2 regions of the Veillonella sp. CHU594 genome follow, and region 2 is predicted to be linked to the other one. Evidence: a T-box and tRNA genes for the amino acid it is inferred to sense, from the RefSeq annotation. Region 2 holds a T-box; the other holds one or more tRNA genes.
What was found. A T-box is a leader RNA that pairs with one kind of tRNA and senses whether it is charged. The one in region 2 lies ahead of EO111_RS01290 (valine--tRNA ligase), so its partner is inferred to be a tRNA-Val.
Positions count from the first base shown of each region.

Region 1: it has a tRNA-Val gene. The T-box ahead of EO111_RS01290 (valine--tRNA ligase) is inferred to sense a tRNA for this amino acid. The anticodon was not compared.

Region 1 is NZ_RQVB01000008.1:4,072-8,483, reverse strand. Features, by position in the region: gene cobT (nicotinate-nucleotide--dimethylbenzimidazole phosphoribosyltransferase) at 1-53, shown strand, start outside; gene EO111_RS06045 (nicotinate-nucleotide--dimethylbenzimidazole phosphoribosyltransferase) at 46-1,110, shown strand; tRNA gene EO111_RS06040 (tRNA-Gly) at 1,354-1,428, shown strand; tRNA gene EO111_RS06035 (tRNA-Asn) at 1,439-1,514, shown strand; tRNA gene EO111_RS06030 (tRNA-Lys) at 1,542-1,617, shown strand; tRNA gene EO111_RS06025 (tRNA-Glu) at 1,628-1,702, shown strand; tRNA gene EO111_RS06020 (tRNA-Val) at 1,706-1,781, shown strand; gene EO111_RS06015 (LPO_1073/Vpar_1526 family protein) at 1,916-3,289, shown strand; gene EO111_RS06010 (Crp/Fnr family transcriptional regulator) at 3,440-4,150, opposite strand; gene hcp (hydroxylamine reductase) at 4,405-4,412, shown strand, end outside.
Region 2 is NZ_RQVB01000002.1:181,281-185,692, forward strand. Features, by position in the region: gene EO111_RS01290 (valine--tRNA ligase) at 1-2,016, opposite strand, end outside; T-box leader at 2,140-2,350, opposite strand; gene yfbR (5'-deoxynucleotidase) at 2,549-3,142, opposite strand; gene EO111_RS01300 (adenosylcobinamide amidohydrolase) at 3,245-3,979, shown strand; gene EO111_RS01305 (asparaginase) at 4,053-4,412, opposite strand, start outside.

The sequences.
Region 1 (4,412 bases), on a different contig from region 2:
ACTTAGCCGTGGACATGTTCCACGAAGTTGCAGGAGGTGAGCACCATGCGTAACTTTGTCATCGAACCATTGCACAAACCGTCCATGGAGGAATGCCGTTTGCGCATCGACAACCTAACAAAACCATTGTATTCCTTAGCACGCCTAGAGGGGATTACAGAGCGTATGGCAGGGATTCTGAAAGAGGAAAAACCTAACAATCTTCGTCATGCTGTTGTTATCGTAGGAGCTGATATCGCTGTAGATGGACCACAAAACCAAACTCATGGTGTAGAAAGTTTGAAAGCTATGGAACGGTTAGCCTCTGGACATTCTGCTACCCACGGAGCAGCGAAGAAAATTGGCGCTCCTGTGTTCTTAGTGGATGCAGGCTTAGAATTAGATACAAGTCACATCGAAGGTGTGCGTCAACATAAATTAGCCAAAGGATCTAAATTTTTCCGCATGCATGCCGCATTGACACCTGACATCGTGGAACAAGGTTTGGAAGTAGGTTTTGCCTTAGCTGATGAATTGAGTGATAAGGGCTACCAAACGATAGCTATCGGTACTGTCGGTGAAAGAAGCTTACTTTCAGCGTTGGCAGTCACAGCAGGAATCACAGGATATCCCATGGCAGAGTTGTTGGTAGAGAATAATTGCACTTTGAGTATTCAAGAAAAGGCAAAACAGTTGACCGCCAGTTTGGCAGAACACGATTTGCCGAGCCAAGACGGCGTGCATGTATTAGCCACCGTAGGCTCTCCAGACGTGGTGGTCTTAACAGGACTTATCCTGGGGGCGGCAAGCCATCGTATGGCAGTGGTCTTCGACACGGCGGAAACAGGAGCAGCCGTACTAGCTGCAAAATGTATTAACGAAGCAATCATGGATTACGTGTTCCCATCTGTTCATACAGGGGAACCAGTGCAAGCAGCACAAATGAAATACTTGGGAATCAAGCCACATCTGTTCTATGGATTTGAAATGGATGAAGCCTTAGGATCCACCATGGGGCTATCCGTCCTTGATGCGGGTATGCATATGTTAAATGATATGAAAACATTCGGCGAAGCTAGCGTAAATGTAGCCGTCGATGGACCAGGCTCTAAGCGTCAGGACGGACGGTAATCCACATTTATACTGTTACAGTACAAAATATAATTAAGGTTGTAGCGAGATATACTACTATATTTTGCTACAACTTTTTTATGTAAATTACCTACATAACTCTTCCTGTGTACTCATCATAGGGCAAGTTGGTAGGTGATTCTCGAGTACAAAAATATTTGTTAAAAATATGTTGACAACTATCCAAATTTTTTGGTATTATAAATGAGCAGTCGCAAGAAAGAAAACTAGGATTGCATACATGCGGAAATAGCTCAGCGGTAGAGCACCGCCTTGCCAAGGCGGGGGTCGCGAGTTCGAATCTCGTTTTCCGCTCCAGTTTGTTCATTCCTCGATAGCTCAGCAGGTAGAGCAATCGGCTGTTAACCGATCGGTCGTAGGTTCGAGTCCTACTCGAGGAGCCAACTTACTTTCGGTTAGTATACTATCATGACCCACTAGCTCAGTTGGCAGAGCACCTGACTTTTAATCAGGGTGTCCCGCGTTCGAGTCGCGGGTGGGTCACCACTTACAACATGGCCCGTTGGTCAAGCGGTTAAGACACCGCCCTTTCACGGCGGTATCGGGGGTTCGATTCCCCCACGGGTCACCATATGGACGATTAGCTCAGCTGGGAGAGCGCCTGCCTTACAAGCAGGATGTCGGCAGTTCGATCCTGTCATCGTCCACCACGCTAGGAACTACCTAAGGGTAGTTCCTTTTTTATAGGTAAAAGTATGAATAGTACTTTTAAAGATACACATAAATCGGTATAATAAGGATAGTAAAGACAGATAACATTGCAGTATAACTAGGAGGATTTTCTATGGATGGATTAATAGAACTTTCATTGCGATATGGACCATATGTGGTTATTTTAGGAGTGATTTGTCTATTTCTTTTATGTTGCTACTTCTTATTTCGGGATAAGAAAGGAAGTACTAGCAACAAAATAGTGGATTCGCTATCATATGATGATCCTTATGAACACCAAAGAAGGACATTTCAAAATCCCTATGCTCTTCGAGACGAAGAACTATCCGTAGATCCTGTGGAAGATGATTTTGTAGAAGGTATAGTCTCAGAAGAATTAGTCCGTGCTGTGAAAGAACAACCGCCGGAAGAAGCAGAAGATGCGACTAGAATTATGCCAAAAGTAACGGAACGTATGATTACCGAGACGATAGAGGCTCAACCAGAGGCGTCTATTAAACTAGCTGTAAAAGAGCAAACATTACTAGATAAAGCGGTAGCTCAATATAAATCTGCATTCGGTATTTTAAATCCTGAATCTGAAGAAAAGGTTACTGAGATTACAGAAGCCATATTGGCGCAATTAGATACTAAATCAGAGGAAGAAACTACGCATTTATTTGAAAATATAGCGTTACAAGAAAGTTTATTACATGTACAAAAGGCGTATGTAGCGAATTCTACTGAGTGGATGAAAGAAATCCTCTTAGAAACTTTCAAAGATGTGGTGGAACAACCTCAATCTAGCACATTATATTTGGTAGCTGTTGATGCATTGAAGAGTTTAGTACATTTACAAGTGGGACATTTGCAAGCATTAGCTATCTCATTGATCATACAATATTCTAAAAATTCTAATAACTATTCAGTAGAAAATTTCCGCCATTATATGGAAAAGTATATTGAACCATTCATGAGCGATTTGCCACGAAAAGAAGATATGTATCAGCAATTAGAATATTTGCGTTGTATCTCTTTTGGGGAAACCTTGTCATTCCAACAAATTATGAGAAATTCCTATCCTCTTGTATTTGATTACCGTGGATTTAGCCATGAAGAATTAGCTTTCATAGTACAAGATACGCCAGTGAAGATGCCTATTGTCGTAGAAAGTATTAACTCTTCATTATTGAAATTGATGGCTGTGGATGAATATATGTTGCCTAGCTTATTCAAGCGAGCTGGACTCACAGATATTAGTATCCAAAATGGGTTAACTCGTCTTGCTTTTGGTAAGGCTGTTGATTGGGATAGTACATCGTTTGATGAAGTATTGGAACGTATCTCTCCATTATTAGTGGATTTTAGTCATATTTATGATCGAGCACCGCTTAGTCGCTTGCATCTCACTTTGCTAGGTATTTATTTGGGCAGTGCTATGGTACGTGCTACTATTCACGAACAATTTGATGTATCTCCTTGGTTTGATACTTCTGGACGACACTAGAAATAAAATTGAATACAATAATCCCCTACACTTCCGGACGAAAGCATCGGATGCGGTAGGGGATTTTATGTTAATAGATGCAGAATTTACGTAGGAGAAGTGTCAGTTTAGAAGGAAAAAAGGACGCTGCTAAGGCAGCATCCTTTTATATTAAAATGAAAAATCTTCGATGGTTTCAATATCCACTAACTCTACTTCTTTGCCGTGGAATTGGATAATCCGTTCGTCTTGTAAACGTCCCAGTTCGCGACTGAGTGCAGTGCGGCTTACGTTGAGGACATCTGCCATTTCTTGCCGATTGTGTGGCAAGGTGAGGATGTTCTTTTTTTGCACTCGGTGAAGGTCCATAAAGTAGGCAAAAATTTTCTCGCGCATCCCTTTGAGAGATAGATAATGTACTTTGCGGGTCAGTTGCATAGCCTTTTCGGATAGGTCGTGCATGAGGTTCGTGAGCAATTGGATTTGGCAAGTTTGACAGTCCGGAAATGCTTTGGTGAAAGTCTCAATCGGTAAAAACAAAACGATCGCATCTTTTGTGGCTTCAATCGTAGCAGGCCACAGAGGATGGTTACTAAAGAGCAAGGCTTCTCCGAACATAGAGGACGGCTCTAGCTCCGTTACGATAGTTCGTTGTCCTAACATGTTTTCTCGCGTTAACAAAGCACGACCTTCTAATAAGATGCCAATGCCTTCCATAGGATCACCGGCGATGGCGATGAAGGAGTTTTTCTTGAAACTTTGCACCTTCACATTTGCATGGGATAAAAAAAGTGATAAATTTTCTGGTGTAATATGTGCACATAAGGGGGATTGTTGAATCGTATTCATGTATGTTTCTAATGTAGGATGTAATGTCGACATAGGACCTCCGTTAAATTAGAGAGTATACTTTATTTCTGTACTTTCATTATAGCATGAATAAAAGTATAGGGAAAACTATATAAAATGTAGCCAAGGATACGTTTTTTCTGCTTTCAGTATACTATACTAAATGCATAGATAACAAGATAATGCTATGCACTCCTGTTGTAGGATGGTTGTGTATAGAAACGATATCTAAAACAAAGTATGTTGTAGGAAACATGTTTATGGGCAAAGTTCCCAAGGAGGTTATTATGAGTAT
Region 2 (4,412 bases):
AGCTGTTTGACGGTCACGGCCACCTTCTTTGTTGTACAAACGAGGTTTCGCTAATTCAATGTACCAGTCGCAGTACGTATTCCAAATGAAATCGTATACAGCGCTCGCTGCTTCCCCTAATTCAAATTTATCAAGGTTATTCGTAATGTTTGTGACTGTTTTATTGTATTCTTCTAGAATCCATTTATCTGCCAATGTGTAGTCTTCTGCGCTTGGTACAAAACTTTCATCAAAGCCTTCTAAGTTCATCAACACAAATTTGGATGCATTCCAAATTTTATTAGCGAAATTACGGTTTGCTTCCACACGTTCCATGTAAAAACGCATATCGTTCCCCGGTGTATTGCCTGTTACCAAGGTAAAGCGCAACGCATCGGCACCGTATTCTTCGATCACTTCTAATGGATTGATACCATTGCCCAAGGATTTACTCATTTTGCGACCTTGGCTATCACGTACTAGGCCATGAATGAATACGTGTTTGAAAGGAATTTCTTCTTTAAATTCTAAGCCCATAAAAATCATACGAGCTACCCAGAAGAAGATAATGTCATACCCTGTTACCATGACGCTAGTTGGATACCAATGTTTCACTTCCTCTGTATTGTCAGGCCAACCCATTGTGGCAAATGGCCATAAAGCGGAGCTGAACCATGTATCTAGTACGTCTGGATCTTGTTCTACTTTGCCATGGCAATGTGGACATTCTGTCAATGTTTCTGTCGTTACAATCGTTTCCCCACAATCTTGACAGTACCACGCTGGGATACGATGTCCCCACCACAATTGACGAGAAATACACCAATCACGAATAGACTCTAACCAGTTGGTATATGTTTTAGTAAAACGTTCTGGTACAAATTCAATAGATTTATCACGTACCACTTCTAAGGCAGGTTTTGCCAATGGCTCCATAGATACGAACCACTGTTTCGACACCATAGGTTCTACTGTCGTGTTACAACGAGAACAATGACCTACACTATGCCCATGTTCTTCCACTTTTTCTAATAAACCTTGAGCCTCAAGTTCTGCTACTACTTGTTTACGCGCTAATTCACGAGGCATGTTCACAAAGTGACCTGCTCCTGCATTCATGGTGCCATCTGGGTTCATCACCACGATACTTTCTAAGTTATGGCGTTGTCCCATTTCAAAGTCATTAGGGTCATGAGCTGGAGTGATTTTTACGCAACCAGTACCGAAAGATTGATCTACGTATTCATCAGCAATGATTGGGATATGCCGATTCACGAATGGAAGCAATAATTCTTTGCCTACTAAATGGGCATAGCGCTCGTCGTTAGGGTTCACCGCTACGGCTACGTCACCAAACATCGTTTCAGGGCGTGTGGTAGCTACTGTTAAAAATACATCTTCTTCCCCGATCACAGGATATTTAATATGCCATAAATGACCATTTTCATCTTCGTGTTCTACTTCGATATCGGATAAAGCTGTCAAACAATTAGGGCACCAGTTAGTGATGCGTTCTCCACGATAGATTAAACCTTTTTCGTATAACTCTACGAATACTTTTAATACTGCTTCATGGTAACCTTCATCCAAGGTAAAACGCTCTCTCGTCCAGTCACAAGAAGCACCTAAACTACGGATTTGTTTTACGATGGTGCTACCGTACTCTTGTTTCCACTCCCATACACGTTTCAAGAACTCTTCACGACCTAAATCATGACGAGATTTCCCCTCTGTTTTCATGATATTTTCTTCTACTTTTACTTGCGTTGCAATCCCTGCATGGTCTGTACCAGGCATCCACAACACGTTGTAGCCTTGCATACGTTTCGTACGAATCAAAATATCTTGCAAGGTGTTATCAAGGGCATGACCCATGTGCAATTGACCTGTTACATTTGGTGGCGGTAACACAATGCTGAAAGGCTCTTTATTTGTGTCCACTTCCTCATGAAAGTACCCTTTCTCTTCCCAATATGTATACCATTGTTGTTCAATCTCTTTTGGATTGTAAGTTGTGAGATTTTTATATTCCTTCATATGTCCTCCTAGTTCAAATATATCTTTACATTCCTACCCTTCAATTAGCATATTTCTATGGTAAACTTGCAAAGTCGCAAAAATGATAGATATTCTTTCTATATACAAAAAGACCCCTTCGTCCATTAGGACGAAAGGGTCTATACTTCCGCGGTACCACCTAGATTATTGCCGTAGCAATCACTCATTATCGTTAACGCTGATCAGCGGGCATACTTACTTTAGTTCACCATGCCAACTCCGAGGCTACCCTCTTTCTATTACATACATTGTTCCACCAACCCAATGCTCTCTGTGATGCGTTCAAAAGATTTTTCCTCTTCTTAGTCATTATCTATATAATATTAGTATACGTGAAAGTATGTAATGACGTCAATATGACAAACTATAAACCCTCTATATTTTCTAGAGATAGTACAGGTTCCCCTTAATAACAATCCCAGGGTTCTTTTTAGACACCTTTAAAGCCTCTATAGTTGTACTCATATAGGTAACATGTCCTTTGCATACATGAAAAGTAATAAGTACACTCTTACTTTGCAAAAGACACATTCATTTCATCTAAAGACTTCGTCAAGCTCGGAACATACACTTTCAAAAATAAATTCACCTCTGGTAAATTCATATCCTGCAAACGTTTATAAATACTGTCATAGGCTGCATTAAATTCATCATTACCCGCAGCTTTTTCTGTGACGCATTTCATAAATGCTGACATCGTATCTGCTGCTTTAATTAAGACTGCATATTCATCAGAGCTACCTAATAAAGCCTCCTCATAGCACGGTTGAACCTCTTCTGGTAATGTATGCCACAAAGTTTCATTTGCCAACTGTTCTACTTCCCCATAGAGGGCACGCAACTTAGGATTAAAATATTTTACCGGTGTCGGCATATCTCCTGTAAAAACTTCACTCACATCGTGATACATAGCCAATACCGCTAATCGGTTCACATCTACAGCCCCATCAAAATAGGTATTCCGTAACACGCCTAATTGGTGCGCAATCATAGCTGTTTCCAAACTATGGCCTTGTAAGTTTTCTACTTCTGTATTGCGCATTAAGCTCCAGCGTTGAATATATTTCAGACGCTGCAATAGCGCAAAAAAATGACTCTCTTCCATGATAGACTCCTCCTCAATGATTATATAATCTATTATACTATCCTAGTTCTTTTTATGGTACTATAACTATATAAAATAACATGTTACTTACTAGGAGGATATATGCCCAATTACAATCAATACAAGGTTCCTACTACACTACGTAGTGGTGGCTACGTGGATATCCATAGTTCAGCCATTACCGTGACCTATGATATGCCCTATTATGCCATCAGCACGAGCCCTTTCAACGGTGGCCTGCACCATGTCATGGCAGTACGCAATCAGCAATTAACTTTTTTCGTCAATAATGAAAGTGAATTACCTGGTGGTTCTACCTCTGACTATTTAGCAAAAGAGTGCGTTCAATTAGACTTACCCATCCATTTTTGTACAGCCTTATTGACTAGTGCCTCTATGAATCGACATGCCTATGTATGTTACCAAGAAGGAACTATCATCGTAGAAGTCATTGCCACCGCCGGTGTTGAAAAAACAGCGCATCGAGCAGGCGATGGCTACACATACTACGAAAAAGATGGAGTTTTTCACGCTGGAGGCACCATCAATCTCTTAGTCTTTACTAATTGTGCACTTACTGATGGAGCACTTACAAAATCACTTCTCACAATTACCGAAGCCAAAACAGTGGCACTTCAATCTATAGGAATCACTAGCGTTCTATCTAATCAGCCTGCCACTGGTACATCCACAGATGGCGTCATCATGACCATCGATCCAAATGGAGCGCTCCTGACAGATACAGGAACCTTCTCCCAATTTGGTGACACCTTAGCTAAAGCCGTGCGAAGTGCTATAGAAAAAGCATTAGAAAACACAGCTACCTTGGATCTGTAAATTTTATGGACTTATTTGCTACCATTTCGTTAACCTAGACCTCTATAGAATGCATAGCAGAACAAGAGATGCCTTAATAGAGTGCAAATAAGTTCTCTAAATCTTCTCGACTTCGTTCTTGTTGTAAAGCCAACATCAAAAGAATTCTAGCTTTCACAGGTGACAAGGAATCGCTAACGATAAAGCCTTCTTTTACATCTGATGAATTACTGGACACAATACCATTTCCAATGCGAGATGATCGTACTTTGGGAATGGTAATTTTTTTGAGCGTATCTCGTACAGCCTGTGGCAATGTGCCATGCCCAAAACCACCCACAATTAACCCTTGTGATCGACTTGCTACCATAGTTAGTATTTCTGTATCCATACCTCCATAGAGATTCACAATTCCCACTTGTGGCAATTCCACTTCTTCACGCAAAATAAATTC